Regions from separate parts of the Paenibacillus sp. 2KB_22 genome, predicted to be linked through region 2. Evidence: predicted binding sites of a transcription regulator. Region 2 holds the regulator's gene; each other region holds the start of a gene.
The links. Region 2 encodes Rex, which represses fermentation and respiration genes when NADH is low (regulators of the CRP and FNR family bind a similar motif). Its sites were predicted from a motif close to TTGTGAAATATTTCACAA; they were not measured.
Positions count from the first base shown of each region.

Region 1 (7,576 bases), on a different contig from region 2:
TTATAGAAAGAATGAAGCCGCTGTGCGCTATGCACGCGGCTCATTCTTATTCATGGGAGCAAAACAATATGGGGAGACCCGGAATTTGGTAATCACATCGGATCAGGTTTATAATAATAAGACAGGCTGTATGTTCATTGGTTATACTAACGTGCTCGGAGCAGCCCAATCCAACACTTGTCATGGGAGGAATCAGTCATGTCCGTATATTCATATCAAGCGGTAACCACCGCGAATCAAGAAGTCTCACTGGATCTGTATCAAGGTAAGGTATTGGTCATTGCCAATACAGCTAGCAAGTGTGGACTGACCCCGCAATACGGTGAATTGCAAAAACTCTATGATCGTTATCGCGATCAGGGTCTCGTTGTACTGGGGTTCCCTTGTAACCAGTTTGGAGGGCAGGAGCCAGGTACAAGTGAGGAAGCTGAGTCATTTTGCCAGATTAACTATGGTGTGAATTTCCCGGTGTTTGCCAAGGTAGATGTGAATGGTAAGGATACACATCCCCTGTTCCAATACCTGAAGGAGCAACAACCTGGCGCAGGTGAAACAAGCGACATCCAATGGAACTTTACCAAGTTCCTTGTTAACCGTGAAGGTGAAGTGGTCGGTCGTGTTGAACCGAAAGAATCTCCTGAGACAATGATCGCAGATATCGAGAAATTGCTCGGTTAAACCATGATTGTTTGAGAAGCCTGTCCTTGCATGTGCAAGGACAGGCTTCTTTGATTATTTTATTTTATATACGTGGCTTATTGGAGGATAGAACCTCCGTTGTAATCCTAACGGGTGGAGAATTGACTGAAGCAGCATAAGGGATAGTTATTCCAGCTGTCATCGCGGTGATGTCAAGCGTGACAGGAACCATGCAGAGTACAGCAGGCATTGAACGACAGGGATCGCGGAAGCCATTGCATAGCATAAACCAACCCGAATCCGGGGACAATGAAATCAATACAATGAAGGGAAGAAAGGCTTAAATACAGCGAATAACCTCATTCGACAAATTTTTTTTTGCTCAACCTATTGAAATGTGAAAAAGATCACATTATAATGAGTGTATAAAGTGAAATAAATCACATATACAGTTTCGAACAAGAAGTGAAATATTTCACAACCATAATAACGTTATATTCAAACTCATTTATATATTTCGAGGAGGAACTTTTAATGAAAATCGCAGTTATCGGATGTACACACGCAGGAACCGCAGCCATCGTAAACACCGCCAAATTGTACCCGGATGCTACCATCACCGTGTATGAGCGCAATGACAATATCTCCTTCCTATCTTGTGGCATTGCGCTCTACGTAGGTGGAGTTGTGAAAGACCCTGACGGCTTGTTCTATTCTTCGCCTAATCAATTGGCAGAGCTTGGTGTTGAGACCAAGATGCTTCACGAAGTGACAGCGGTCGATGCCAAGGGTCATACCTTGCGGGCTAAAAACCTGCAAACCGGGGAAGAATTTGAAGATACGTTTGACAAACTGATCGTGACAACAGGTTCATGGCCTGTCGTTCCGAAACTTGAAGGCATCGAGATGGATAATATTCTGCTATGCAAAAACTACAATCATTCCAACACAATTATTGAAAAAGCCAAAGATGCCAAACGGGTCACCGTTGTAGGTGCAGGATATATCGGCGTAGAACTGGTGGAAGCTTTCCAGATGAACGGTAAGGAAGTTACCCTGATCGACAGCGTGGACCGGATTCTGAATAAATATTTGGATCCTGAGTTCACGGATGCGATTGAAGATACGCTGACTGGACGCGGTATCAAGCTCGCTCTTGGTCAAACGGTACAGAAGTTTACTGGGGAGAACGGCAAAGTAACCAAAGTAATCACGTCCAAAGGGGAGTTCGAAACCGATCTGGTTATTCTGTGCATTGGTTTCCGTCCAAATACCGAGCTGCTCAAAGGCCAAGTGGATATGCTGCCAAACGGCGCAATCATCGTGGATAAATATATGCAAACCAGTCAAAAAGACGTCTTCGCTGCGGGTGACAGCTGCGCCATTCATTACAACCCGACAGGTAAAGCATCTTACATTCCACTCGCGACTAACGCCGTGCGGATGGGTACACTCGTAGCCCGTAACCTGGTTCGTCCTACGACACCGTATATGGGTACACAAGGAACATCGGGTATCAAAATTTATGAGCAAAATATCGCGGGTACAGGAATGACTGAAATGTCTGCTGCTGACGAAGGTCTGATTGTGGAGGCGGTAGTACTGGAAGACAGCTATCGTCCAGAGTTCATGCCAACGGCGGAGAAACTGTTGCTCAAAGTGGTATATGAGCAGGCTACTCGTCGGATCGTTGGAGCACAGGTGATGTCTCAGGTTGATCTGACCCAATCGATTAATACGATCTCGGTCTGCATCCAAAACAACATGACCGTAGATGAGCTGGCCTTCATCGACTTCTTCTTCCAGCCACATTACAACAAACCGTGGAACTTCCTGAACACGGCTGGTCTGCAAGCACTGCCACCGGTAGAAGTAAAAGCACCAGCAATGGTGTAAGGAAGCAGAATCGATGGTTTTAACAGCGATCTTGATAAACGCCAAACAAAGATAAGTCATGCTTATCTGTAAATATAAGGTGTACAATAACTGCCAGGAATACGAAACAAGGCGGACGATTATAAGCAAAAAGAAGACTGGCGAGTATATCGTCAGTCTTTTTTGTGATTTTTTAGCTATATAAGGCCTAACTGTCTCTTGCTGTCATAACTATGCAAAGCCGATCTTAAAAGCATCTTTTTTAAACCGCATTGTGATAATTTGCACAAAGTTTCGCGCTATACCCATATACAATTGAGATATGGCATTCAACGTATCAACAAAGAAATTCAGGCGGTTTTATTCCACGAAGAACAATGAAGGAGAGGATGAAAGATATGGCAGCAAAAACACCTCTTGAGGTTGCACAATATACGGCGCAAACAGGCATGAAGAAGGCTCAAAATCCGGTATCTTCTGTACTCGTGCTCAGTTTTCTGGCAGGGGCTTTTATTGCGCTGGGATTTCTGCTGGATATTCGTGTGATTGCTTCTGCACCGGCTGAATGGGGAAGCTTGGTTAATCTGATTGGAGCAGCAGTGTTCCCGGTCGGATTGATGCTAGTACTCATAGGTGGCGGTGAATTGCTGACAGGGAATATGATGGCTGTTCCGCTCGCTACGATTGCTCGAAAGTTATCCGTAGGTAGCATGTTGAAAAATCTAACATTAGTGACGATTGGTAACTTTATTGGAGCTTTGTTTGTCGCGTACGTGTTTGGACATGTGCTTGGTCTGACCGGAGAGGGTGTATATCTGGCAAAAGTAGTGGATATGGCGGGTCACAAGTTGCATGACGGATTCCTGCAAGCTTTCATCTCCGGTATCGGCTGTAACTGGCTGGTCGCGTTGGCCGTGTGGCTATCTTATGCATCGGATACGATGAGTGGCAAGGTACTGGGCATTTGGTTTCCAACGATGGCGTTTGTAGCTATTGGATTCCAGCACGTTGTGGCTAATATGTTCCTCATCCCGGCGGCAATCTTCGAAGGACATTATTCGTGGGGCCAATATGTAATGAATTTCATTCCGGTATGGCTTGGGAATCTGACTGGAGGTGCTCTGTTTGTAGCTGCAGCCTATTGGGTGGTGTACCTGCGTCAAGCTGAGCCAAAAGTGAAACTGGAGGTAGCAACGTCGATCGAAGCTGTGGAGACGGAGGCTAGAGTGATGTTGAGCAAGCAGGCGTAGCGTAATAACATTACAATGCATGACCCGACACTTATGCTTCATATACACATAGAAGTGAAGACGATTCTGATCTTGCTCCGTTTCATGGCGAATATGCTGTGATGGAGCAGGTCGGAATCGTTTTTTTTGTGTAATGTCTTTGTTGGATGTTAACGCAAAATAAATTCGCCATGAAAAGGTTCGGGGGAACGAAACCTGTTCATGGCGAATTTCGGGAGTGGTCCATGATATGGCATGAGGAGGAAGTGGGGAAACACTAGCCTAATGCCTTATTTTTAATTTACCCCTGTATTCTGAAGTTGAATCAATTGGCATAACATTTTTTTAAAAATATTTCGAAGCCGCTATAGCGGTGAATATGAAGCAAAAAGATACTGTTCTCTTTACGTGATAACCTCGGAGAAGATATGATATAGGGATAGCTTTTACAGAGGGGGAGCCATACGATGATCGATCAGGAGAATGGGGTATTTGCAGCGGTATGCCCGCTCGATTGTCCAGACACTTGTGGTCTGTTATTACATAAAGAGAACGGCAAAATTGTGAAGGTGGCGGGCAATCCGGACCATCCGATAACCAAGGGTGCCATTTGTAATAAAGTTAGAAATATGACGGAGCGGGTGTATCACCCCGAGCGTCTGCAATATCCGATGAGACGTGTTGGAGCCAAGGGTGAAGGCAAGTTCGAACGAATCAGTTGGGATGAAGCAATTAAGGAGATTACGACCAAGTTCACTGCATTGTCCGAAACCTACGGGCCTGAGAGCATCCTGCCCTACAGCTTCTACGGTAACATGGGCATTCTCGGCGTAGACGGCATGGATCGACGTTTCTTCAATGCACTAGGTGCAAGTGTGCTGGAGCAGACGATCTGTAATGCCGCCGGAAATACGGGCTGGAAATATACGATGGGAGCCAACCATGGAACGGTGCCGGAAGATACGGAGCATGCGGATCTCATCCTGGTGTGGGGCGGCAATATCGTCAGTACAAATATGCATCAGGTCGTTTTGGCGGAGAAAGCACGCAAGAAAGGCGCCCAGATCGTCGTAATCGACGTTCATCGCAATCGTACTGCTCAATGGGGCGACTGGTTTATTCCTCTGTACCCAGGCACAGACAGTGCACTGGCGCTCGGATTGATGCATGTGCTGTTTGAACGGGGACTGACGGATGAAGCGTTTATGCAAAAGTATACGGTAGGACATGAGGCACTACGTGATCATGTCCGCAGTTACACCCCTGAACGCGTTGCACGCATTACTGGTGTGCCCGAGGAGACCATTGTGGAGTTGGCTGAACGGTATGGCAACGCACAGGCAGCCCATATTCACATCGGCAATGGCCTCCAGCACCATGATAATGGGGGTATGAACGTGCGTAGCGTAGCTTGTCTGCCTGCCATTACAGGGCAATGGCTGAAACAAGGCGGCGGTGCCGTGCGTACCAACAGTTACGTGAGCACGAATAGCGATTCGCTGGAACGTCCGGAACTGCGGCAGAATTCGGAGCCGCGGGTGGTGAACATGAACCGGATTGGTGAAGCGCTGCTGGAAGCGGAGCAGCCGATCCGGGCCATGATGGTCTACTGCAGCAACCCACTGGTGGTGGCACCGGATACGGAACGAGTGGAGCGAGGTTTTGCAAGGGAAGATCTGTTCACGGTTGTGCATGATCTGTTCATGACGGATACGGCAAAATATGCAGATATCGTATTGCCCGCTACGTCTTCATTTGAAGCGACGGACCTGTATGCCTCCTATTGGCATCAGTACGTTCATCTGCAAGAGCCAGTGATTGTACCGATTGGAGAGAGCAAGAGTAATGTAGAGTTGTTTTCCCTGCTTGGGCAGGCCATGGGGTATGATCCTGCAATCTTCGGAGAAACGCCTGAACAGATGATTAAGGACGCACTCCAGGGTACAGGCAATCCTTACATGAATGGAGTTACGTTAGAAGGACTGAAGGAACACCGTTTCGTGAAGCTGGATATGTCGTCACATGCTGCATTTCTGGATCAGCTGCCCACGCCTTCAGGCAAAATTGAATTGTATTCGGAGACAATGGAACAGCGAGGGCTTCCACCGCTCCCTACCTATAGCGCTCTGATTGAAGGATATGATGGGGAGAATCCGGCTGGACCTGCCGATACGTATCCGTTGATGTTCCTGTCACCGCCAAACCATAATTTCCTGAACTCGACCTTCGGTAACTCAGCCAAACACCAGCGTTTGGAAAAGATGCCTTTATTGCAAATGCACCCCGAGGATGCTGCTCGCAGAAACGTGCAGGATGGCGATGCAGTAGTCGTATGGAATGATCGTGGGCGTATCGAACTTACCGCCAAGGTGAGTGAAGCCATGCTGCCGGGAACCGTCATCAGCCAAGGCTTATGGTGGGATGGGGAAGGCAAGAAGCAGAGAGCCAATTCACTCACGTCCAATCGGTTGTCGGACATGGGCAACGGGGCTACATTCTTCTCGGCCACTGTCGAAGTGAAGCGTCAATGAGTGTGCTTGCAGCGGGATGTTTTTGAGGTAAGATGAACAAAGGATAGAACTTGAGCAGGATCTAAAGAGCAATACATGTAACACTTCCAAAGGCCTTCGCTCTGGCTGGTTATGCCGTCAGGGCAAAGGTTTTTTTGGTATGGGAACACGTTTTGTAGCGTATTAAGGAGAATGAACTAGAGATGATGAGATGGCTGGATAACTATCCAAAAGAAGTGAGAGTTTTTTTGCTGGCAAGTCTGGTTAACGCAACCGGTAGTGCCTTGATGTGGCCGCTGACCACCATGTATGTGTTTGATGAGCTAGGACGGACGATGGCCAACGCGGGTTTTGTAATCCTCATTCAGTCCCTGGGTGGCATCTTTGGACAATTGCTTGGAGGGTCCTTGTATCACCGGGTGGGCGTGAAGAAGCTGATCATTGGCTCACTGGCGCTTAATGCATTAGGTCTGTTTGCGCTGCCCTGGATTAGCGCGTACTGGGTCGTATTTATATGTGCCATGGGCTGGATTGGCTTGTTCAGTTCATTGTCGCTGCCAGCGATTCAAGCCTTTATCGGCTTCCGGTTTGCGGAGAGACGCGGTGAACTATTCAATATTATCTATGTAGCGAACAATATCGGGGTGGCGATTGGTACGGCGCTGAGTGGTTTTCTGGCTGACTTTTCCTATCACCTCAGCTTTGTACTGAACGGAGTGACTTCAGCCGGATTTGCGATGTTCTTCTGGTATTATCTGTCGCGGGTTGAACCGGATCAGGGGGAAGTACATCTGACGAAACGCAAAACTGTTCCCGATGGGCCGGGCGTCTGGGCATTGCTGGGCAATACCCGATTATATCTGTTTATGAGCTTGGGCGTGTTGTTCCTGTTATTCGGCAATTCCATATGGAATACCGGCGTATCTCCGTATATCATTTCTGAGGGAATGGAGAAAAGAATGTACGGTCTGCTCTGGACCCTGAACGGGGTACTGATCTTTGTAGGATAACCTTTCACCAGTTGGGTGAAACGGACCATGGCCCGTACCTCTACGGCCCAGATGACCGCGAGTGCGGTATTCTATGGCATGGCCTACATTGTCATGATTACCATGTACAGCTATCCGGGCATGGTGCTCGCCATGGTACTTGCCACGTTTGGGGAGATGTTGATCTCCCCTGCAACGCCTGCATTTATCTCGGAGCATGCGGGCAGAGCTGCTCCTTTTTACATCGGGATATCGGGTGGGATCGGTGCGGTTGGACGGGTTATCGGGCCATATGCGATGGGGGTCATGTATGACAAGCAAGGGCTTATTCCTG
Region 1 is NZ_JBFRHG010000003.1:586,571-594,146, forward strand. Features, by position in the region: gene AB4111_RS21440 (glutathione peroxidase) at 199-678, shown strand; gene AB4111_RS21445 (FAD-dependent oxidoreductase) at 1,174-2,535, shown strand; gene AB4111_RS21450 (formate/nitrite transporter family protein) at 2,913-3,764, shown strand; gene AB4111_RS21455 (molybdopterin-containing oxidoreductase family protein) at 4,211-6,274, shown strand; partial or broken gene AB4111_RS21460 (MFS transporter) at 6,460-7,576, shown strand, end outside.
Region 1: a site for Rex is predicted at 2,787-2,804, ahead of AB4111_RS21450 (formate/nitrite transporter family protein). Genes of this name have one in related genera too.

Region 2 (7,576 bases):
ATATGAATAAATTATTAATTTTAATTTTAACTATTTAAATCAAAACTGTTCACAGGCAACACAAAGAACCGGTTCAGTCGGATATCCGTCTGCCGGTTCTTTCATTTCTATGATTCTCTAGCTAAGTTACTCTATTGGTTCTAGCTGTTCGGGAGTGTGTAGACCAAGTCCACCTGTTCTCCATTGCTAAAACGATAAAACCGATAGTGGTTATGCGTACCGTCTTTATAATACACTTGCCACACATATATTCCATTCACAACTCCGGGCATGATTCGTTTAATCTCACCGGCAGGAACTTCGGAACTAAAGCGATTGCGTATCTGTGCTTCGGACATGCCATTCTGCAGCAGTTCACTGTGTACAGCGTTAGCACCTGTAGCAGGTTGATTGTTTGCATCGAATTTAACCCAGACCATTACATCCTGGTTATCCTTGTTTTTGCCGATCAGGGTCCAGTAGATGTTGTCAGAGCCTTCTTTATCTCCCCAGATGTATTTACGCAGTTCATCATAAGATGTAATACCCAGTTTCTGTTGTGCTACCTGTATGGCGAGCGCTTCTTCCTTACGCTGGTCCTGTGTGACATACACGTAATAACGCTGAAGTCCAATCAGAATCAGAACCAGTGCAAGCAGCGAAACCCATATCCACTTCTTTTTTTTCTTCAAAAGCCGAACTTCCTTTCCCTATGATGCTCTTCAATGCAATTAACGAGCAAGCAGACCATCAAATGCCAATTGAGACTCACGCAAAATGCGCTCTTCATCCAGCGTCAGACATTCGCCATGTTTGACCACTTGTTTCCCATCCACCCATACGTGCTCCACATCTTTGGCAGAGGCCGAATAGATCGTATGTGAGATCAGGTCTGTATGTGGGTAGAAGTGTGCCTGTTCAATGTCCAGGGCGATGAAATCAGCCTTCATGCCTACCTGAAGCGCTCCGGTATTGTTCAGGAAGATGGATTTAGCACCATATGAAGTTCCGAGTAGTAACGCTTCGCCCGCTGGCACTGCCGTCGGATCACCAGACACACCTTTGTGGATCAATGCAGCCAGTCTCATTTCCTCAAACATATCCAGATTGTTGTTGCTTGCCGGTCCGTCTGTTCCGAGTGACACGGTAACTCCTGCTTTCAGCAACGCAGGTACCCGCGCAACACCGGAAGCGAGTTTCAGGTTACTTCCCGGGTTATGGGATACAGCCACATCATGGCGGGCCAAAATTTCAATCTCTTCATCATTCAGATGGACCGCATGTGCAACCAGGGATGGACGGGAGAAAAAGCCCAGTTTCTCCAGATGTGCCACAGGACGCAGTCCGTAGTCTGTAACGTTCTGCTCCACTTCACGCAGCGTTTCCGACATATGTGTATGCAGAGGAAGGTTAAGGTCATTTGCGACCTGTACAAGCTTCTCTATGTAGTCAGGAGGGCATGTATATGGTGCGTGTGGCGAGATTACGGTTGTGATGCGACCATCTGCTTGTCCATTCCACTCACGTGCAAACGCTGCCGACTCCTCCAGCTTCCGCAATTGCTCTTCTTCCGAACACAGCCCGATTACACCACGTGCCAGTGCTGCTCTAACGCCGGATTGTTCCACAACTTTGGCAACTTGATCCATGTGATCATACATGTCCAGGAAAGCTGTAGTTCCGCCTTTCAACATTTCAAGCACGGATAGCGAGGTTCCCCAATATACGTCTTGTGAAGTCATTTTCGCTTCCATCGGCCACATTTTTTCTTGCAACCATACTTGCAACGCAAGATCGTCTCCGTGCCCTCTGAGCAACGACATCGCTGCATGACCATGCGTATTGATCAGACCCGGCAGGAAGAACAATCCTTTTCCATCCACTTTGGTACAATTTTCGTCTCCATCCGGCAATGTCTCACCAATATGCACAATCTTGTCATTCTCGACAACCATGTATCCATGAACCACATTCCATGTTGTACCTTCATTAACAGCAAATTTGCCGTTGTGAATTACCCATCTATTTGTTGTCATCTTCCTCGTCGTCCTTTCCAGTCTCCAAGTAATAGGCCAAACTAAGCAGATCCGTTGTAAAGTCAGCATGGTGAATGCGGATATGTGGCGGTGTTTTTAGAATGGTTGGTGCAAAATTAAGAATCGCTTCGATTCCGGATTCAATAAGCTGATCGGCTACATTTTGAGCTTCCGTATCCGGAACTGTAATAATCCCGATGCGGATGTTATCCGTCTTAACCGATTCCGTCAATTCATTCATTGGTTTTACCGTCAAACTGTTGATTTGACTACCAATCTTCGGTCCATATGCATCGAATACAGCAACAATCTTCATGTTGTCTTTCAGATATGCGTTGTAGTTGGACAAGGCCTGTCCGAGGTTACCCGCGCCTACCAGAGCTACATTAATTTGCTGATCAATTTTGAGAATGTGACGAATTTTCTCGATCAAATAGGATACATCATACCCGATCCCTTTTCGACCAAAATCACCGAAGTAAGCCAGGTCTTTTCGAATTTGGGCCGGATTCAGATCCAGCCTCTGTCCAAGCTCTTGAGAAGAAACAGTAGCCACCTCACGCTGATGCAACTCGTTCAAATAGCGCAAGTATACAGGCAGACGTCGTACCACCGCTTCCGAAATTTTATCCGATTTCATTCTTGCTCCCCCTTACCAATGCCACGATAAAATAATAGATGAAAAGATGAGCATTCTGTATAAACTCCAAGATAGACGTGACATTTTATACAGAATGCTCCTTGTAATTTAGGTTATAAGTTCTTACGTGCAACTGCTTTAATCGGAAACGGAAATATCTAATAAAGTTTAACGCCAAACGATAGTGTCATGCAATGATATAACGAACAAAACAACCATTATTCTTGTTCATTAACAGGTTTTTCTAACCACTCGGTAATTCGTGGAACCATCTGCTCCGTGAGCATATGCTCCATTTTGGGACCAGGTAATGAATATAAAAAGAATTTGCCATAGTACGCTTCGATCACACGTGTATCATAAACAATGACAATACCTCTGTCCTTCGCAGTACGCACCAATCGGCCAAATCCTTGCTTGAAACGAATGACCGCTTGCGGCACAGACAGTTTCATGAATGGATTTTTCTTTTGCTCCTGGAGCAACTCACTCTTGGCTTCCACCAACGGATGATTCGGCGGCTGGAAAGGCAGGCGCACAATAGCAAGACAGGTCAGTGCTTCTCCCGGGATATCTACACCCTCCCAGAAGCTGCTTGTGCCCAAGAGTACCGTAGCTTTGGCATCCTGGAACCTACGAGTCAACTTGGAGCGGCTTCCACTGTCCACACCTTGGCCCAACAACGAGATGTCGTTACCAGACAGTGCCTCCTTCAGCGGATCATAGACCTGTCGCAGCATCTTGTATGAAGTAAACAGAACCATCATGCGTCCACGCGTGGCAATTGCGGTCTCTGCGAGTGATTGCACCAGCATATTGACAAAGTGCGCATCACCCACACTGCCTTTCACACTTGGGAAATCACGGGGAATCACTAGAAGTGCCTGATCGCGATAATTGAAAGGTGATGGAAGCATCGACGTTAACAGCCGATTATTCTCGGAGGCTTCCTGTAAGCCAAGCTGCTCAATCATGAACTGGAATGACTTATCTACAGATAGCGTAGCCGAGGTAAGCACAACACTTTTCTTTTTATCAAAGAACAAATCCTTCAGTTGTGCACTTACATCTACAGGTACGGCATACAGTTGAAGAGATTTACTGCGGAACTGACCGCTGGCTTCCATCCAGTACACCGTTTTGGCATCATCCATACGCATGAAGAATCGCAGATTCTCCTTCAATGTGGTCAGATCTTTCAGCAATCCTGTAATGTCCGTAATCAGACTATCCGATTGATAATCATCCTGATCCTCTTTCACCTCAAGCAGCAATTTATCCCCTTTGCGAACCAAATCCCCCAGAGTCACATAGATCTGGTTCTCCAGATCCTGCAACTCCTGCCATTTCGCAGGTTTCTGAGATGCCTTCAGGCGCAGGGAAAATTGCCCTGTCTCTCCCGGTGAAGCATCACTTCGTTCAGGCAACAGACCGAACAAGGCATCGCTCATACGATCCCACAGTTCCTTAACCTCGACAGCTAGCGGGAACATCTGATCCACCATGGAGCCCCATTGCACCGAATTTTCATGCCCGGATAACTGCGAACGAAGCATAGGCAATTGTCCATTACGACTGTCTTTAAACAGACGGGTCAGGGTATGAACCAACGTGAAATATTTCATATGCATTCCAAGATGTTTACCAGCTACATCCTCCAGATGATGGGCCTCATCGATCACAAGACTCTCATAGGCTGGCAACAGCTGATGCGCTGCTTTGACATCCGTAAACAGTTTGGAGTGATTGGTAATTACGATATCAGACAACCCGGCCTCATGTTTGGCGCGATGATAGAAACATTTGCGGAACCATGGGCAGGATCTTCCCAGACAGGACTCGGATTCGCTCTGTACCGTCTCCCAGAAGTCGCCTCCGCGTCCGCTAAGGTTAAGCTCCTCATCATCTCCAGTTTCGGTCTGAGTAAGCCACACGATCATCTGAGCGGCTGTGAAATAATCCTCTTTGGGTGTGGCGAATTCACGTTTATTGATTTTGTGCTCGAATTTGCGCAGGCACAGGTAATGTCCACGTCCCTTGAAGACAGCAGCCTTAAACGGAAACGGAACCACTTGGGTCAGCATTGGAATGTCCCGCTCTCTCAATTGCTCCTGCAGATTGATCGTATGCGTGCTGACCATGACTTTCTGTTCTTGTTTCACACTTTCGTAAATCGCTGGCAACAGATAACCCAGAGATTTACCGGTACCCGTTCCAGCTTCGATCAAGAGATGTTTCTCTTCATCCAGAGCTTGCCTTACACTGCTGAACATCTGAGTCTGCGCTTCACGCTCTTCGTAATGATCCAGCGTATCCTTCAGGTTCTCCCGAACCTGGTCCATAAACTGTTCGAAGCTTACACCATCGAGGGGGTTACCCTCCCGCTCATCACGTGGTGCACCAATATCGGTCCAATCACTTACATTAAGAGCAAGCTGCCGATAATAGGTATGTCCGTCCAGATCCTGAATCGGCTCTGCTTCCTTCTCACTGCGCATCCCGTCCAAGAACCAACCCAAGTCACTGTCTTCTGGTGCGAACAGGTCACTGAGCCGCTGAATCGTTATGAGCGGTAATTCCTCTAACTCATCCAGACACTTGAGCAGCACATAGGCTGTCGCCAGTGCGTCACTGTCGGCCTGATGAGGGCGATCATGTTGAAATCCAAATTCAGAAGACACATAACCGAGTTGATAAGAACCCAGTGATGGGAACGTAATCTTCAGAAAATCAATTGTATCCAGAATACGTCCAGTGAACGGCAGATAACCACAACGGTCAAGTGCATTCTGCAAAAAGTGAAAATCAAAAGCTACGTTGTGTCCAACAAGAACCACATCGTTAAGCAGCGGAACCATCTCCATCATCATCTCTTCGAGTGAAGGAGCGTCCGCCACATCTTCATCGGTAATACCCGTTAACCCCGAAATAAACGGAGGAATCGGGACACCAGGGTTCACATAAGAACTATATATTTGAGTTATGCTGAAGTCATGATCTATGATGGCAAGTCCGGCTTGTATAATCTCACCGTCGGACTGCGTGCCGGTTGTTTCGAAATCCAATACGGCAAATTTCATTGCAATATACGGTCCCTTCCATTCCAGTCTATGTTACAGCATAGCAAAAAAAAGGGGATTTGAAAATTAACTGACAAAAAAGCGGTGTCCCCGCCGCTATGCCAAAGGAGGGAACACCGTTTTTTGTCGCCGAATTCCCCGCTTAATGAAGGGTCGTCAGCTGATTAGCATATTGCAATTTTCCCCTGTTCAACCTGCATGCTTCCATGTTGTACAGTGGTTCGGTCAATGTCGGGTCATACTGAAGGGCCTGTGCAAAGAGTGAACATGCAGCCTCCGGATTCGCAAGCTTGGCTTGAATACAGCCCAGGGCATTACATACAAGCCCCTTCAAGCGAGGTGAACCCTCAAGGTACATGATCTGCTGCAAATGTGTCCCTGCTTCCGCCATTTGTTCCAGATTCAGATATGCGAGTGCCAGGTAAAAACGAGTCAATGCACTCTCCGGATGGTCGGTCACAACCCGGGAGAACTGCAAGATCGCCTGCGGATACATCTGTAATTTGAAATAGCCCTGTCCTCGACTGAAACATTCCAGATGGAGTTCAGGCAGAGCGGTAACAGCTTCCTGTTCCGGTTCAAGGGAAGCAGGCTTATACATCTCCCGCTCCCTCACCTGACTCATCTTTTCTTCAAACATCAGCCATTCATCCAGCATTCCGTCACTCATCCGCTTAAGCAAGTTCCACTTTTGCAGCAATTCTTGTTTGTTCAGACCTTCAGCGGAAGGATAGCTCTTGATAATTTCATCTAACATGTCGTTCATTTCTGCGAAAACATGCTGGAACATCGTTGCATCCCCACCCTTGAAAAAATGGATTAGTGCAGTGACCTGTACTCATTTTTTGCTTCAAGGGCCGATTTCATTCTCCTTACCAGTCGATTACATAATTGTTGCGTGGACTTCCTGCTTCATGGTTTGTACCGGCTTATTCTGTCCATCTACAAATACAACGGTTGGTTTGTGAGTATTTGCCTCTTCTTGCGACATCATGGCATAAGAAATGATAATGACGTTGTCTCCAGGTTGCACCAGGCGTGCAGCTGCGCCGTTTAGACAGATAACCCCGCTTCCGCGCGGTCCTGGAATCACATAAGTTTCCAGACGTGCACCATTGTTGTTGTTCACAATTTGCACTTTCTCGTTTTCCATCAAGTCGGATGTTTCCATCAAGTCTTCATCTATGGTAATGCTACCCACATAGTTCAAGTTGGCTTCCGTTACCGTAGCCCGGTGAATTTTGGATTTCATAAGTGTTCTAAACATGGGACAGTACCTCCGATTTTTGCAACCTTATATTGTCAATCAATCTTGTTTTTCCGAATTTCACCGCAAGTGCAATGAGCAGATCGTCACGTCCTTGAACTTCTTCCTGATCTGCGAGCGGCTCCAGACTTGGAAAAGCCTGAATCTCAGCGTAGTCGATCACTGCAAGCGATGAGGTTGCAATCTGCTCGCGCAGAATACGACGGATATCTGCGGCGTTTATAGCTATACCCGTATCTGCGGCTTCCTGAGCTGCGCGCAGTGCCTTCGACAGAACCAACGCCTGTGTACGCTGTTCTGCGCTAAGATAGACATTACGTGAACTGAGAGCAAGACCATCCTCTTCGCGAACAATCGGACAGGGAACAATTTCTACAGGCATATTCAAATCATTCACCATCTGTTGAATGACCGCAACCTGCTGAGCGTCTTTCATACCAAAAAATGCACGCTGTGGCTGTACGATGTTGAAAAGCTTGGAGACTACAGTCGTTACTCCGTTAAAATGTCCTGGCCGGGAAGCGCCACATAGGCGCTCAGTCAATTGTGAAACAGATACCGTTGTCTGCGTTGC
Region 2 is NZ_JBFRHG010000002.1:683,018-690,593, forward strand. Features, by position in the region: gene AB4111_RS13935 (cell wall elongation regulator TseB-like domain-containing protein) at 141-671, opposite strand; gene AB4111_RS13940 (amidohydrolase) at 711-2,015, opposite strand; gene AB4111_RS13945 (redox-sensing transcriptional repressor Rex) at 2,002-2,655, opposite strand; gene dinG (ATP-dependent DNA helicase DinG) at 2,874-5,735, opposite strand; gene AB4111_RS13955 (hypothetical protein) at 5,878-6,525, opposite strand; gene panD (aspartate 1-decarboxylase) at 6,619-7,002, opposite strand; gene panC (pantoate--beta-alanine ligase) at 6,995-7,576, opposite strand, start outside.

Region 3 (7,576 bases), 680 kb from region 2:
AACATGGACAATCACTTGCGCAAGGTTCATACTGTAATGTGACCAGTGGTTAAATAACAAGTCCTCAACATATTAATGTGCGTGTTCAAAAAATCTGGTTTTCAGTACCGAGAAGTTGAGATGAAGATAGTCGACTTTTTGAACTACATCTAAAAGGACAACAGGCAGGTAGCCGTTCTACTGTGACCTGAAATACATACCAACAGAGGAGTTGTTGACACATGAATGAAAAAACGATGGAAATGTTTCGCACTTTGACGGAGTTTCCCTCCGCATCCGGTTTTGAACGTGAGCTTCGCGGCTGGATGAAAGAGCAGCTTTCCGCTTATACGGATGAGTTCGTCCAGGATCGCCTGGGGAGTCTATTTGGTGTTTTACGGGGAGAGGAATCCGGTCCTAAAGTTATGGTAGCCGGACACTTTGACGAAGTTGGTTTTATGACTACGGGCATTACCGAAACAGGTATGGTCAAATTTCGTCCACTGGGTGGATGGTGGAGTCAGGCTGTACTTTCTCAACGATTGGAAATCATCACACCTGATCGTCGGATTACCGGAGTTGTTGGTTCTACACCTACACACTTGCTGGAAGAGTCCCAGCGAAACAAACCTGTTGATCTGAATTCCATGTATCTCGATATTGGAGCAGACAACCGTGCCGAAGCAGAATCCTGGGGCATTCATCCAGGGATGCAGATTGTGCCAATCTGTGAATTCACGCCGATGGCGAACCCGAAAAAAATCATGGCCAAAGCGTGGGATAATCGTTACGGCGTAGGTCTTGCACTTGAACTGGTTGAAGCGTTACACAAGGAAAAGCTGCCAAACACACTTTATGCTGGTGCAACGGTTCAGGAAGAACTAGGGCTTCGCGGTGCACGTACGGCGGCCAATCTGATTCAGCCTGATATCTTCTTCGCACTTGACTGTAGCGCGGCGAATGATATGACAGGTGACAAACAGTCATTTGGACATATCGGAGAAGGAGCATTACTACGTATTTTTGACCCGGGTATGTTCACTCATCGCGGAATGGTGGAATATGTTCAAGATACGGCTTCATCCAATCAGATCAAAATGCAGTATTTCATCTCACCAGGTGGTACTGATGCAGGTCAAGTTCACCTGAGCGGTATCGGTGTACCATCAACAGTTATTGGTATCTGTGCACGTTATATCCACACCTCTTCTTCCATCATTCATACGGATGACTACGATGCGGCCAAAGAACTGATTGTTAAACTGGTTAAAGGTCTTGATCGGACAACGATGAATACCATTATTGATAACGCGTAGTTTGGTTAAATGGAAAGTCCTTAAATATTTATGCCTGAAAGAGATGTCCCGTTAGACCGGGATGTCTCTTTTTTTGGTTCAATCAACTAGATTAATAGGTCGAACATTATGGCGAACGCCACATAAGATATAGGATAATGGAAGATCAATAACCAAACACCAACTAGTGGGGGATCTGTTATGGCAGTGGGAAGGAACGGAAAATCAAATAAAGGTTCTAACAAAAAACCAAACGCTGCTAATACCCTCCTTAACGGAAGCCTCAAAGGGAAAAATCTCGAACTGATTGTAGCAGCGCTATTGGTGAGCGGAAAGTTGAGAGTGGATGCTGTCACGTTGTTTCGCGAGGCTACATTGGTAGTAGAATTGGTTGGTCAATATAAAACACTTCAAAAGGTCACACCCTCCAATTCAGACAAACTGGTACAATTCCTGGATGAAACTGGCGGCGATATGACGCTAAATGATGTTATACAGGCATTTCAACAGAGAATCAATTCTTAATCGCCAAGAAATGAGGTGGACATCATGTCCGAGTTTGACGGAGCCGGGTTTGCGGAACTGTTAATTGTTCTTATTCTTGTTGTTTTATTTGTGTTTGGTTCCTCAGATATTGAAAGTTTATCCAGCACTCCAACAGCAACTTGATTCTGTAACTCTTTTCTCTTCTCATGGCTCAAAGGTAAAAACAAAAAAAGATAAAGAGGATGCCCAATACGTCATGAATATGACGGGGGGCATCCTCATTTAGTGTTATTTTGTTTTAATGAACCTGACACACGCTAATCGCCCCATCTGCCAGATCTGAGATCTAACGAATCACAGAGACATTATTTCGTCGATTCACTGGATTTTTTAGGTGTTGAAGCCCTTTATGACGAAATAGCGTTACTGAGGTTCGTTACATCTTGCAACATTTGAAGATCTGCCTTTTAAGGTGCGGTAGGTTCGTTAGCGCTTGGAACAAAGCGGAATTCCTTTTGAGACAGCCCCTTTGATCATTACAGAAATAACGGTGAGAATGCAATCCAGGCCAAAATAAGGGTAAGCACAATGCAGACATTCTCTACGACAGCCCCACGCTTGGTTCCTGTACTCATCAGATTCACCCGTATACGCCATTTAAGCGGTGGTAACGGACGAATGCCCCGATTGGTTAATGAATCGGCCAACAGGTGCATCGCATACGCTGTACCTCCCGCTACCCAGATCTCCGGTCCCTGCTGCTGGGTCGTACTGTAGAGTAAACCAGCCCATATCGCAGTGCCGTATAGGGTATGCGTTAATCCCCTATGCGTTAGCGTGGTGCACAGCATAAGCAGGCTGCCTGCAATCAGATTCCAGGGGGCAAATGCGTGACCGTAGAACACCAGACCGAGTCCAATGGCGAACATCAACACTTTGCGAAGCGAACGCGAAGGCAGGAATGACACGAGCGCAATGAGGATCGCAAGCAACAGGTTCCATGGTTTGGCATGAACATAGAAATACACGAAGACAGCTGTAGGCAACAGAATCGTCTGTAACAACCTGATCAGACTGTTAGGCAAGGCTTTCGATACCAGCAGCGAATTCGGCTCATCGATGTCAGGCAATAATGAACCAATCAGAGCAACCGTAACTGCCGGTGCAGTCACCGGCATACCAGCCAACTGCAGCAAAGATAGCGATACGCCTGTCCCGATAATAAGGTGGGATCTTCCCATCATGATGCAAAAACGTCCTTTCGAAGAGATAGGGAACATACATAGCCCACTTTTGATAGTACAACGAAACCAAAACAAGAACAATAGTTCGTATTTCTTATTTGTTTGAAAATAAAAATAAAATTCTGTGATGGGGCTCACACCAAAGAATTTATGACTGAACTATCTTTATTAGTGAATTAAATCACATAAACTATCGTTAACTACTTGTATAATTTCAAATATAAACCATTAAAATTTTGGGTACTGTACAGCGTCTAATCAAGGAGGCATACACACATGAACGGAAAAAAAGAGAACCTCATTATCATTGGTAACGGTATGGCAGGAATCAGTACCGTTGAACAAATTCTAAAATTAACTACGCGATTTGATATTACCGTTTTTGGCACAGAGCCCTATCCCAACTACAACCGCATTATGTTGTCTTACGTACTGGAAGGAAGCAAAACGCTCGACGACATCGTCCTGAACGACCTACACTGGTATGAAGATTACGGTATTACGCTGCACACAGGCACAACAGTTACACGAATCGATGCCGAGACACACGAAGTTGTGACTGAAGATGGGACTCGTGTTCCTTACGACAAAATTATCATTGCAACAGGCTCCAACTCCTTCATTCTCCCCGTACCGGGACATGACAAGCAAGGCGTAGTCGGTTTCCGCGACATCGCCGATTGTAATGTCATGCTGGACGCTGCCAAACAGTACAAAAGAGCGGCCGTGATCGGGGGCGGACTGCTTGGTCTTGAAGCTGCCAAAGGTCTGGTACAACTCGGCATGGAAGTTACCGTAGTGCATCTGATGCAGGATCTGATGGAGCGTCAGCTTGATCCGCAAGCTTCAGCCATGTTGAAGGCGGAACTTGAACGTCAGGGTATCCGCTTCAAAATGGGTGCACAGACTTCCGAACTGCTGGGCGGCGAACGGGTTGAAGGAATTCGTTTTGCCGATGATTCTGTACTGAATGTTGATTTTGTTGTCATGGCTGTCGGCATTAAACCCAATACGGCTGTAGCTCGCGAAAGCGGTATGGAAGTAAACCGGGGTATTGTCGTAAATGACTATATGCAGACTTCACTTGACAATGTGTATTCGGTTGGGGAATGTACAGAGCACCGCGGTGTATGTTACGGCCTCGTTGCCCCATTGTTCGAGCAGGGCATGATTCTCGCGAAACATATCTGTGGTGTAGAGACGGCTCCTTATGAAGGTTCAGTAGTATCCACGAAATTGAAAATTTCGGGTGTGGACGTCTTTTCAACTGGTGAATTCATCGACAGTCCGGAACACACCGTCATTTCACACAAAGACGACTGGAAACGGACCTACAAAAAAATTCTGCTCCGCGATAATAAAATGGTCGGTGCCGTTCTATTCGGTGACATTACGGATTCTGCCGAATTGCAGAAACTGATCAAACAACAGACCGAAATGACCGAAGAATTGTATAGCTCACTCATGGGGACAGGCTGCGGCGGTCATAAGAAAACCACCTCTGTAGAAACGATGGCGGAAGACGAGATTGTCTGTGGATGTAACGGTGTAACTAAAGGCACGATTGTCGATGTCATCACGAACCAAGGACTTACCAGCGTAGATGAAATCAAAGCCTGTACGGGTGCAACCCGCTCTTGCGGCGGATGTAAACCGGTTGTGGAACAGATTCTGCAATATGTACTTGGTGATAACTTCAGCAGTGGAGCCAAACAAGGCATATGCGGATGTACTTCCATGGGACGGGATGAGATTGTAGCCGAGATTCGTCAAAAAGGACTGCAAACGACCAAAGAAGTTATGAATGTACTGGGTTGGAGTCAGCCTGAGGGTTGCTCCAAATGTCGCCCGGCAATCAACTATTATCTTGGCATGATTGCACCAGACACACATGAAGATGAGAAGGAATCCCGTTTTGTTAACGAACGCATGAACGCAAATATTCAAAAAGATGGGACCTATACAGTTGTACCTCGGATGTATGGCGGGGTGACTACACCAGCGGACCTCAAACGCATTGCTGATGTTTCAGTCAAATATGATGTTAAAGCAGTTAAAGTTACCGGCGGTCAGCGCCTCGACTTGATTGGTGTCAAAAAAGAAGATCTGACCAAAGTCTGGGCAGAACTCGATATGCCTTCAGGTTATGCATACGCCAAATCGCTGCGTACGGTCAAAACATGTGTCGGCTCCCAATTCTGCCGATTCGGTACACAGGATTCCATGGCAATGGGCGCTCGCATCGAACGTAAATTTGAACGCCTCGATCTGCCAGCCAAGTTTAAATATGCCGTCAACGGTTGTCCACGGAACTGTGCAGAGGCATGTACAAAAGATATCGGTATTGTTGGTAACGACGGCGGCTGGGAAATCTTCATCGGTGGTAACGGCGGTATTAAAGCAAGACTGGCTGATTCCCTATGCAAAGTGAAAACGGATGAAGAGTTGATTGAACTGTGCGGAGCGATCATGCAATATTACCGCGAGACAGGTAACTACCTGGAACGGACTTCGGAGTGGGTGGAACGCATGGGTCTGGAGGATATTCGTTCGGTTGTCGTGGATAACCTTGAGGAACGCAAAGCATTGATGCAGCGGATTGAATTCGCACTTGAGCATGTTGAAGAACCTTGGCAAAAAGCGATTCGCAATGAGGAAGGCCAAAGTAAAATGTTCCATGGTATCGAAGTGTCGGCTCGTCCATAAGCAAGCTTGCAAGAATAACACTGGAGAATGTTAAATAGATAAGGAGTGGTTTAAGATGACGACAAAACAATCAGCCACCTACTTCCCTGCCGGAGTAGTTGAAGAATTCCTGCCACGAATCGGAAGAGTAGTTGAGATTCAGGACCGTCAGCTTGCTGTCTTTCGTGCATCGGATGGCACCATCTTCGCTGTGGATAATCACAATCCCCACCCCAAGGGTGGGCCGCTTGCAGAAGGCATCGTGTCAGGACATTATCTGTACGATCCGCTGTATGATTGGAAAATTGACCTCACTACCGGTGTTGTGCAAGCGCCGGACAATGGGCAAGTGCAGATGTATCCGGTGAAGGTAGAGAACGGCCAGGTCTGGATCGAAATATAGCTCCATTGAAACGTTCATAGATTGATGCAAATAATGGGGGAACCGTGATGTATACACCAAGTGTTGAGGGAATTATTGAAGCTGCGGTTAAAAAACGGGATCAGATGAACTCCAATCTTTCACGCTACATGGTTGCCGCCTTAATGGCGGGTGCCTATGTAGGACTTGGCATCGTGCTGATCTTCAGTATCGGTGCTCCGCTCCTTGCGGCACAGTCACCACTGCAAACCATGTTGATGGGCATGTCCTTCGGACTCGCCCTCACGCTGGTCATCTTTGCCGGCTCGGAACTATTTACAGGCAACAACATGTTTTTCACCATGAGCACGCTCGCAGGCCGGACCACAGTTAAAGATACACTGAAAAACTGGGGACTCGTCTTCCTCGGCAACTTGCTAGGGGCGATCCTGCTCAGTCTGCTTATTGTAGGCAGCGGCCTGTTCAAAACGGCTGCGCCTGAACATCTGTTATTCGTCGCTTCTGCCAAAAAGATGGCCGCTCCCGTATCGGAGTTGTTCTTTCGCGGCATTCTCTGTAACTGGCTCGTCTGTCTGGCGATCTGGATGGCTGCTCGCACGAAAGAGGATATCGCCAAAATTGCGCTCATCTGGTGGTGTCTGTACGCCTTTATTGCAAGTGGGTATGAGCACAGTGTTGCCAATATGACTTTGCTGTCCTTGTCTTGGCTGTTGCCAAACCACCCGGATACCATTACGCTGGCAGGCTGGTTTCATAACATGATCCCGGTGACGCTTGGTAATATCATCGGCGGTGCCCTCTTTGTCGGAATGGCTTACTGGTATACTTCACCGGTACGTAAAAAATCATAATTCTTCATTCAACAGCAACTATGTAGTGCTAGGTAACACAACATCTACACATTAAAGCCACGATGGATGCCGAACTTACGTTCAGTCATACATCGTGGCTTTTTATGTTGTCGATAAGCTGCGTACTCTCTCGTATGGTTCCCTTTCACCCTCTCATCCTTCTATAGAGAATTAAAATTCATTTTACCTTCGTCGCTATCCGCGTTAATCCACAGTTGACATAACTGGTGTATAGTCGATGGATACTCACACTTATACTCAATCAGCAAAGGATGATCGCTTATATGGGAATCCATACGTACTTCAGGTCACTGAATGATCTCGAACGTATTATTCGTACACCTGGCAAATTCAAATTCGAAGAACACAGCGTCTCCGCTCATTCCTGGAAAGTGGTACAGTACGCCAAAACGCTTGCAGATATTGAGGAGCAGCATGGAGTCACCGTGGATTGGAAGAAGTTATACGAAATTACGAGCAGTCATGATTACGGTGAAATCTTCATCGGTGATATTAAAACACCAGTCAAACATTATTCATTGGAACTACGATCGATGCTGCAAAAGGTGGAAGAAGGCATGGTTGAACATTTTATTAACGAAAATATTCCTGAGGAGTTCCAGTCTATCTTCCGCAGACAGCTGCGTGAAGGCA
Region 3 is NZ_JBFRHG010000002.1:1,359,250-1,366,825, forward strand. Features, by position in the region: gene AB4111_RS17080 (M42 family metallopeptidase) at 222-1,295, shown strand; gene AB4111_RS17085 (hypothetical protein) at 1,476-1,799, shown strand; gene AB4111_RS17090 (metal-dependent hydrolase) at 2,297-3,004, opposite strand; gene nirB (nitrite reductase large subunit NirB) at 3,281-5,710, shown strand; gene nirD (nitrite reductase small subunit NirD) at 5,766-6,092, shown strand; gene AB4111_RS17105 (formate/nitrite transporter family protein) at 6,140-6,922, shown strand; gene AB4111_RS17110 (YfbR-like 5'-deoxynucleotidase) at 7,207-7,576, shown strand, end outside.
Region 3: a site for Rex is predicted at 3,174-3,191, ahead of nirB (nitrite reductase large subunit NirB). Genes of this name have one in related genera too.

Region 4 (7,576 bases), on a different contig from region 2:
ACAAGCCTCCGCCTTGTCCACCTTGGCGATATTCCTTTCTGGAGCGGCTGCAATTGGACCTTTTATTGGTGGAGTTTTGATTCATTGGTGGGACTGGCACAGCATATTCTTCGTTAATATTCCGTTTGTCTTGGCAAGCTTTTGGTTCGCCTGGAAAACAATCCCGAAGGACAAGCAATCTCCGTCTATCTCTGGGCACATGGCCATTCGGCAATGGCTTGCGTTAATTGACGCACCGGGTATCCTGATGTTTACGGTAGCTTTGGTGACTCTGCTCATCGGATTACTGTCAGTAAATTCCACAGAAAATATTTCTACATGGCATCTGCTGACAGGAGGGATCGGGTTAATTACACTTGTCATGTTCATCCGGCATGAATTAAAAGCAGCCAAGCCATTCATCCCTCTGCGAACGTTTGCAATATATCCCGAGATGACTTGGGTGAATGTGCAATACATGCTGGTAAACATCCTGTTTTACGCACTTTTTTTTGGAGTTCCTACGTATTTGAAGCAGGTACGTCATCTCAACGAAGTTCATACAGGAATGAGCATGCTGGCTTTGGGGTTATGTTCAGTCATTATTGCTCCGATCGCAGGGCGCTGGATTGACAGATCGGGATCACGGCCAGCTTTAATCGTATCAGCTTGGTTAATGACCATTGGCTCTGTATTCATCGTTTTCATGAATGAAACTTCTCCAATCTTTGTTGTCATTGTTGCCTTAGCTTTATTTGGCATAAGTAACGGTCTAAACGCGGTTGGCATGCAAGCAGCTCTGTTCAAAAGCACACCCAAAGAAATGATAGGTGTTTCATCGGGTATTTTTAATACATCACGCTACCTGGGGACCATCATATCATCGTTATTGATTGGTATTGTTATGGGAGATACATTCAATGTGACAGGATTTCAGATGCTTGGAATCATCCTTACGCTATTAGCTGCATCACTGATCATCATGAGCGTACGTCGCGAGGCAGGTGCGGTGATTCCAGAGCAAGTAAGCAAGTAAATAAAATAGTGAATCCACCTTGCAATACCACGTTTACACCCAATGAATCAATAGCTCCATTGGGTGTATTTTTTGTTTTTCACCAAGTTGTCAGAAAGAGTTGATCCTTTCTTGAACGTTTAGGGTAGAAGACGTGACTTTGATTGAATTAGGTAAAAATGAAGATATAATAATTTTGATTAATAGGTCTCGCATAGCATTTTCTATGCATTTAATATCAGGTATCAACAGGAGTAATCGCAAAGTACATGTGGCAAGATATCGTTGTATCGTACTTTGTGAAATTTTTCTCTTATCCTAAACACACGAACTACAGGAACGTCCTAAACTGATATTAAATGCAACCAGTGAGTAGCAGACCTGATCATAAGCAAGAGTTTATCACTAAAAATCAACAGAGTTTGAAAGGAGGCAACATAAAGAATGGCTATTGATACGGTGTTATGGAGCAGACTGGTGACTGGTTTGACACTCGGATTCCACGTTATTTTTGCAACGCTTGGTGTCGGTGTACCTTTGATGATTGCTATTGCAGAGTTCATCGGCATTCGGAAGAAAGATCACCATTACATACTTATGGCAAAGAGGTGGTCCAGAGGATTTGTCATATCTGTGGCAGTTGGTGTGGTGACAGGTACAGCGATATCGCTGCAATTGGCCTTGGTGTGGCCGAATTTTATGAAATTGGCCGGTAATGTTATTGCACTGCCACTATTTATGGAAGTATTCGCGTTCTTTTTTGAAGCGATCTTCTTGGGTATTTACCTCTATACGTGGGATCGGTTCAAAAATCCGTATATCCACTGGTTGCTGACCATTCCGATTGTCGCCGGGGCAGGCATGTCTGCTGTTTTTATCACGACAGTAAATGGATTCATGAACCAGCCTGAAGGTTTTGTCATGGAAGCAGGTCAATTCTTGGCAGTGAATCCTGTACAAGCGATGCTGAATACGGCCACGTTCTCCAAAGTATTTCATGTATTAAGCTCGGCTTATCTCACAGGAGCTGCTTTGTTAGCAGGAATAGCAGCCTTTGCGATGCTGAGAAAAGGGGTGTCGGCCTATCACAAAAAAGGCTTGAACCTCATGATGGCGGTTGTGCTGGTCTTCAGTTTATTAAATTCCTTAGCTGGAGATGTATCTGCCAAGTTTTTGGCTGAGCATCAGCCGGAGAAGCTCGCAGCTGCCGAGTGGCATTTCGAGACAGAAAGCGGAGCGGATTTGATTTTATTAGGATGGCTGAATGCTGAACATGAAATTATAGGCGCACTTCATTTGCCCAAAGTGCTCAGCTTCCTTGCTTTTGGAGACTTTAACGCCGAGGTAACCGGGCTGAACGAATTTCCACCAGATGAACATCCACCATTACTTGTGCATTATTTGTTTGATCTAATGGCTGGAATAGGTTTTGCTCTACTCGATATATCAAGTTTGTACTTCGTGTTTGTGTTTTGGAAGAAACGTAATCAGTTTAACAAGTGGATGCTTCGTATGGTTGCACTCAGTGCACCGCTCGCTTTTCTGGCTGTTGAGATGGGCTGGTTCTATGCAGAGATCGGGCGGCAGCCATGGATCATCCGAGGTTATATGCGAGTGGAAGAGGCCGCTACTTCTTCACCAAGTGTAAGAATTTTATTTTTCGTGTTCTTGCTTCTATACATCGTGCTCGGCGTCATCTGTGTTCTCGTATTGAGACGTCTGTTCAATAATAATCCTGCTGAGCTTGAGATGGAGAAATGGTTGAAAGAGAAGCATGATCAATCAGCCACGAAAGGGGGGCAGGCCTGATGAGTTATGAATTAATTGGTATATCCGTACTCTGGCTGTTCTTGTATGGCTATCTTATTGTAGCTTCCATTGATTTTGGAGCAGGTTTCTTCGCCTTTTATGCACGCCTGACGAAGCAGGATCACCTGATTAATCGTCTGATCTCCCGTTATCTATCACCGGTCTGGGAGATCACCAATGTATTTTTTGTCTTTTTCTATATTGGCATCGTTGGATTTTTCCCGGATACCGCTTACTATTATGGCTCCGCGCTGCTTGTTCCGGGAAGTATTGCCGTCATTTTGCTTGCCATTCGTGGTTCATTCTACGCCTTTGAGAATTATGGTTCCAAAAATAACATCGTATATCTGTTTTTATACGGAGCTACAGGTTTGCTTATTCCAGCATCGTTGTCTGTGGCACTGACATTGTCTGAAGGTGGCTTTATTTTGAAGCAGGGGGATACCGTTTCTCTGGATTACTGGGCGCTGTTTACGAATCCATTATCGTGGAGCATCGTTGGTCTAGCCATCGTGTCGGTATTGTTCATTAGCGGGTCATTTCTCACATTTTACGCTTCTCGGGCAGAGGATCATTCGGCATTGAAGCTGATGCGGAACTATGCTTTGTTCTGGAGCACACCGACCATTATTCTCGCGCTGACTGCATTTATCTATTTGGGTCAACACAATGAGCGTCATTTTCAAAACATGATGGATTTATGGTGGCTGCTGGCGCTATCCGTTGCATTTTTCATGATTGCCATGTGGCTGTTATATAACGGACGCCGTTACGGATTAGCTTTTATTTTCATCATGCTGCAATTTTTCACAGCCTTTTTCGCTTATGGCATTGGGCAGTATCCTTATATTCTTGATCCATACATCACGATTCAGAGCAGTGCAACACCGCCAGCTATGGGCTTTGCGTTAGTGGTTGTGTTTATCGGTGGGCTATGCCTGTTAATTCCTTCTCTTATTCTGGTCTTCAAACTGTTCCTGTTTGATGCGGATTATGTGAAAGGGAAAAAATAAAGGAGGAGCTTTCGGTGAAGAGAAAAGTCAAATCCAATCTGATCGCGCAGCAAATGTCTTTACAACGAACAAACAGGCTGCTCCTTGCGATCATTTCTCTGGCCCTTGGTGTAGCTATTGTAAGCCAGGCCACCTTGGTGGCTGAAGCAGTCCAGCGAATCTTTGTAGATAAAGCTTCCTTCTCATCAGTGATGCTGTTGCTCGGCCTATTACTGGTTGTTATGGCTGTACGCTCACTGTTGTCGTATGGTAATGGGAAAGTGGGCTTGCATATAGCAGCACGCGCCAAGACGAATATGCGAGCATCTGTGTTGCAGAACCTGACCCGCGCTTCCATGCCTTCAACCCTTCGTGGACAGACGGGAGGAAAGGTAAGTGTTGCTTTGGATGCTGTGGATGAGGCCGACAGTTATTTTAGTCAGTACATGCCGCGTATGATGGAAGCTGCGATGATCCCGATTCTGATTCTCGTCGTTACGTTTACGCAGCACGCCAATACAGGCTGGATTATGCTGTTTACGGCACCGTTTATCCCGCTGTTCATGATCTTGGTTGGGCTCCAGACGAAGAACAAATCAGAAGAAAAATACGCGCAACTGGCTGAGTTTTCCGGAACATTTCTGGATTCGCTTCAAGGGCTGGTTACGTTAAAAATATTCGGACGGGCTAAACGTCAGCAACAGGAAATTGAACGCAGCAGTCTGGGGTATCGTGATGCTACCATGGGCATTTTGAAAATTGCATTTACAAATACGTTTATGCTGGAATCAATCGTGATGTTAAGCATTGGTATTGTCGCGCTTGAACTGGCTATTCAGTTACTGGTTTTCAAATCGATGTCCTTCCACACGGCCTTTCTTGTGTTGCTGCTTGTCCCTGAGTTTTACAGTCTATTGAAGAATACAGGAACGGCTTTTCACAGCGGGCGAACCAGTATGGGGGCGATTCGCAAGGTGGAACAGATGCTTGCGGAGACAAGTGGCGCAAGTTTACCAACCGTAGATGAGAAAGTCGAAAAGGGTACACCTATCGGTGATACAAACGATCTAATGGTTCAGCAGGACAAGTTACGTACAACTCGCGCCGAGTTGATAACAATGCCACCAACCATTGAACTGAAGGATGTCCGGTTCCAGTACACACCTGATTCCTTTGGACTTGAGACAGGACCAATCTCGATTGGACCGGGAGAACAGATTGCTATTGTAGGCAAAAGTGGATCAGGTAAAACCACGCTGCTGCATCTCATTGCCGGTTTGCTGAAACCAGATTCGGGAGCGGTTCTGGTTAACGGAAGCCAGCTTTTGCAACATGATGAGGCTGCATGGTTCGAGCGTGTTAGCTACATTACACAGCATCCGTATATTTTTGCAGGTACATTTGCCGAAAATATCGCGATTGGCGCGGGTCGGAACGTATCCAGGGCTGAAATTGAGCAGGCGGCAGAGGAAGCAGGGCTTGCTGGTGTTGTTGCACAATTGGAGCAGGGACTGGATACATTTGTTGGTGAAGGTGGTCGGGGGCTATCTGGTGGGGAAAAGCAGCGACTTGCCTTGGCACGAGCTTTTCTGAAGCGACCAGCCGTTATTTTGTTCGACGAACCCACAGTTGGACTGGATCTTCACACCGAGCGGGTACTGCAACAATCTATTGTGTTATTAGCCAAAACGGCAACGATGATTACGGTGGCACACCGTTTATATACGATTCAACATGCAGACAACATTTTGTTTATGGACAATGGGGTGTTGGTGGATTCAGGACATCATGAAGCGCTTCTGGCGCGCCTGCCTCAATATGCGGAGATGGTAGATGTACAACGGAAAGGAGGGTTAGCATGAGCGAGCTGACGATTTTGTCAAAAGCGATGATTCAGGAGCGCAAAGATATCTTACTTTCGATATTGGGCGGATTTATCGCCGGCATAGCAGGTGTAGCTCTCTTTTCCGCGAGTGGGTATATGATATCGCAAACGGTATTTGCGCCACCTCTGTACACCTTAATTGTACTCACTTCCATGGTGAAACTGCTTGGTTTCCTTCGAGCGGCAAGCCGCTACGGAGAACGCTTGTATTCGCACAGGGCAACATTCTCCATGCTGAGCCGTTTGCGGACGTCCTTTTTTGCCAAACTGATCCCGGTAACGCCCGGTATACTGAACAAAAACCGAAGCGGGGATCTGCTTGCGCGGATCGTGGGCGATGTGGAAAGCTTGCAAAATTACTTTTTACGGGTCGCATATCCACCCATCATTGTTGTTATGGTGTTCTTGGCAACCATGCTGTTCACTTCGGCCTTTTCAATCTGGATTGCGTGTTTGTTAGTACTTGGCATGCTGATTACGGCATTTGTTGTACCAGGCCTTGTCTTGTTGGGACAGCGAAAAATACACGGACGTGTCCGCCAGCAACGAGCTTTGCTGTCCACGGAAGTAACCGAAGTATTGTATGGTTTCAGGGATTTGAAAGTCTACGGCCAATTGGAACAGCGTGAGCAACAGCTTCAGCAAGCTTCCGCTGCATTGGCAACGGAACAGAAGCAAGCCGCTTCGCACCTGCTGTGCGGGCAATCTATGCACGTTTTTGTGACGTATCTTGTTACATGGGGAGTGCTGGCACTGAGCGCCTTTTTAATTGTGAATGGAGCGTTTGCCAGTGTATTTCTCGCCATGCTGATCCTGGCCACGCAGACCGTGTTCGAAGAAGCTGCGGCAATGGCTATATTACCTCTATATAAGCAGGACAGCGAACACGCCGCTCAGCGACTGGCGGAAACGGTGCCAACCTCCGATGTGTTACCTGTACAGCCAAGCGGTGAAGTGTCAGCCGATCAGGCGGTTTCTATTGAACTATCCGGTGTTAACTTCCAATATGAAGGGGAATGGAGACCCGCGCTGAGGGAGCTCTCCCTGCAACTTGCAGCAGGCTCCAAAACAGCGATTGTCGGGCCGAGCGGGTCAGGCAAGTCAACGATTATCGATTTGTTACTCAAGCTGCGTATACCAACGTCTGGCGATATTTGGTTAAACGATGTTCCCATTCAGGAATTAAATGAAGAGAGCATTTGGCAAAACGCGAATGTTGTGTTGCAGCAAAGCCATTTCTTCCGGGGAACCATCCGGGACAACCTTCTTCTGAGCGGAGAAGAACATTCGGATGAACAATTGTCGGATGTGCTGGATAAAGTGCAACTGCCGAATAAATCATTGACCGACATGGTATATGAAAAAGGAGAGAACCTGTCGGATGGCGAGAAACAGCGGCTGGCTCTTGCACGAGCCATGCTGCGCAAAGGACGGTTATGGCTGCTGGACGAACCAACTTCTTCGCTGGATTACGTCACAGAGAAACATGTGCTCCAGCATCTTCTTGCACAAGCTGCCGAAGATACTTTTCTCCTGATCTGCCATCGGCTGACGGGACTGGAAGAGATGGATCGGATTGTGGTCATGGACCAAGGTAAGATTGTGGAATTGGGCTCTTTCTCCGAGTTGATGGAGCAAAAAGGATACTTTTATGAGATGAAACAAATTGAACGACAAATGATTGGAGACGTCGGGGCGTAAGAATCTAAGATCAGTCCTGATCGTGGTGTCAGAAGTATTTCAACACAGGCTAAAGAATGGTCACTGATGTTATCTGTTATTATCAGTGAACCGTTCTTTAGTCTGTTTGTCTATCTATTGAAAATAATCATTAAGTGGGCAAACATTCACGTGTATGGGCTCAAATGATGTATAATGACGCAGGAACTCCATAAT
Region 4 is NZ_JBFRHG010000001.1:360,907-368,482, reverse strand. Features, by position in the region: gene AB4111_RS01500 (MFS transporter) at 1-1,015, shown strand, start outside; gene AB4111_RS01495 (cytochrome ubiquinol oxidase subunit I) at 1,439-2,803, shown strand; gene AB4111_RS01490 (cytochrome d ubiquinol oxidase subunit II) at 2,803-3,816, shown strand; gene cydD (thiol reductant ABC exporter subunit CydD) at 3,870-5,657, shown strand; gene cydC (thiol reductant ABC exporter subunit CydC) at 5,654-7,381, shown strand.
Region 4: a site for Rex is predicted at 1,292-1,309, ahead of AB4111_RS01495 (cytochrome ubiquinol oxidase subunit I). Genes of this name have one in related genera too.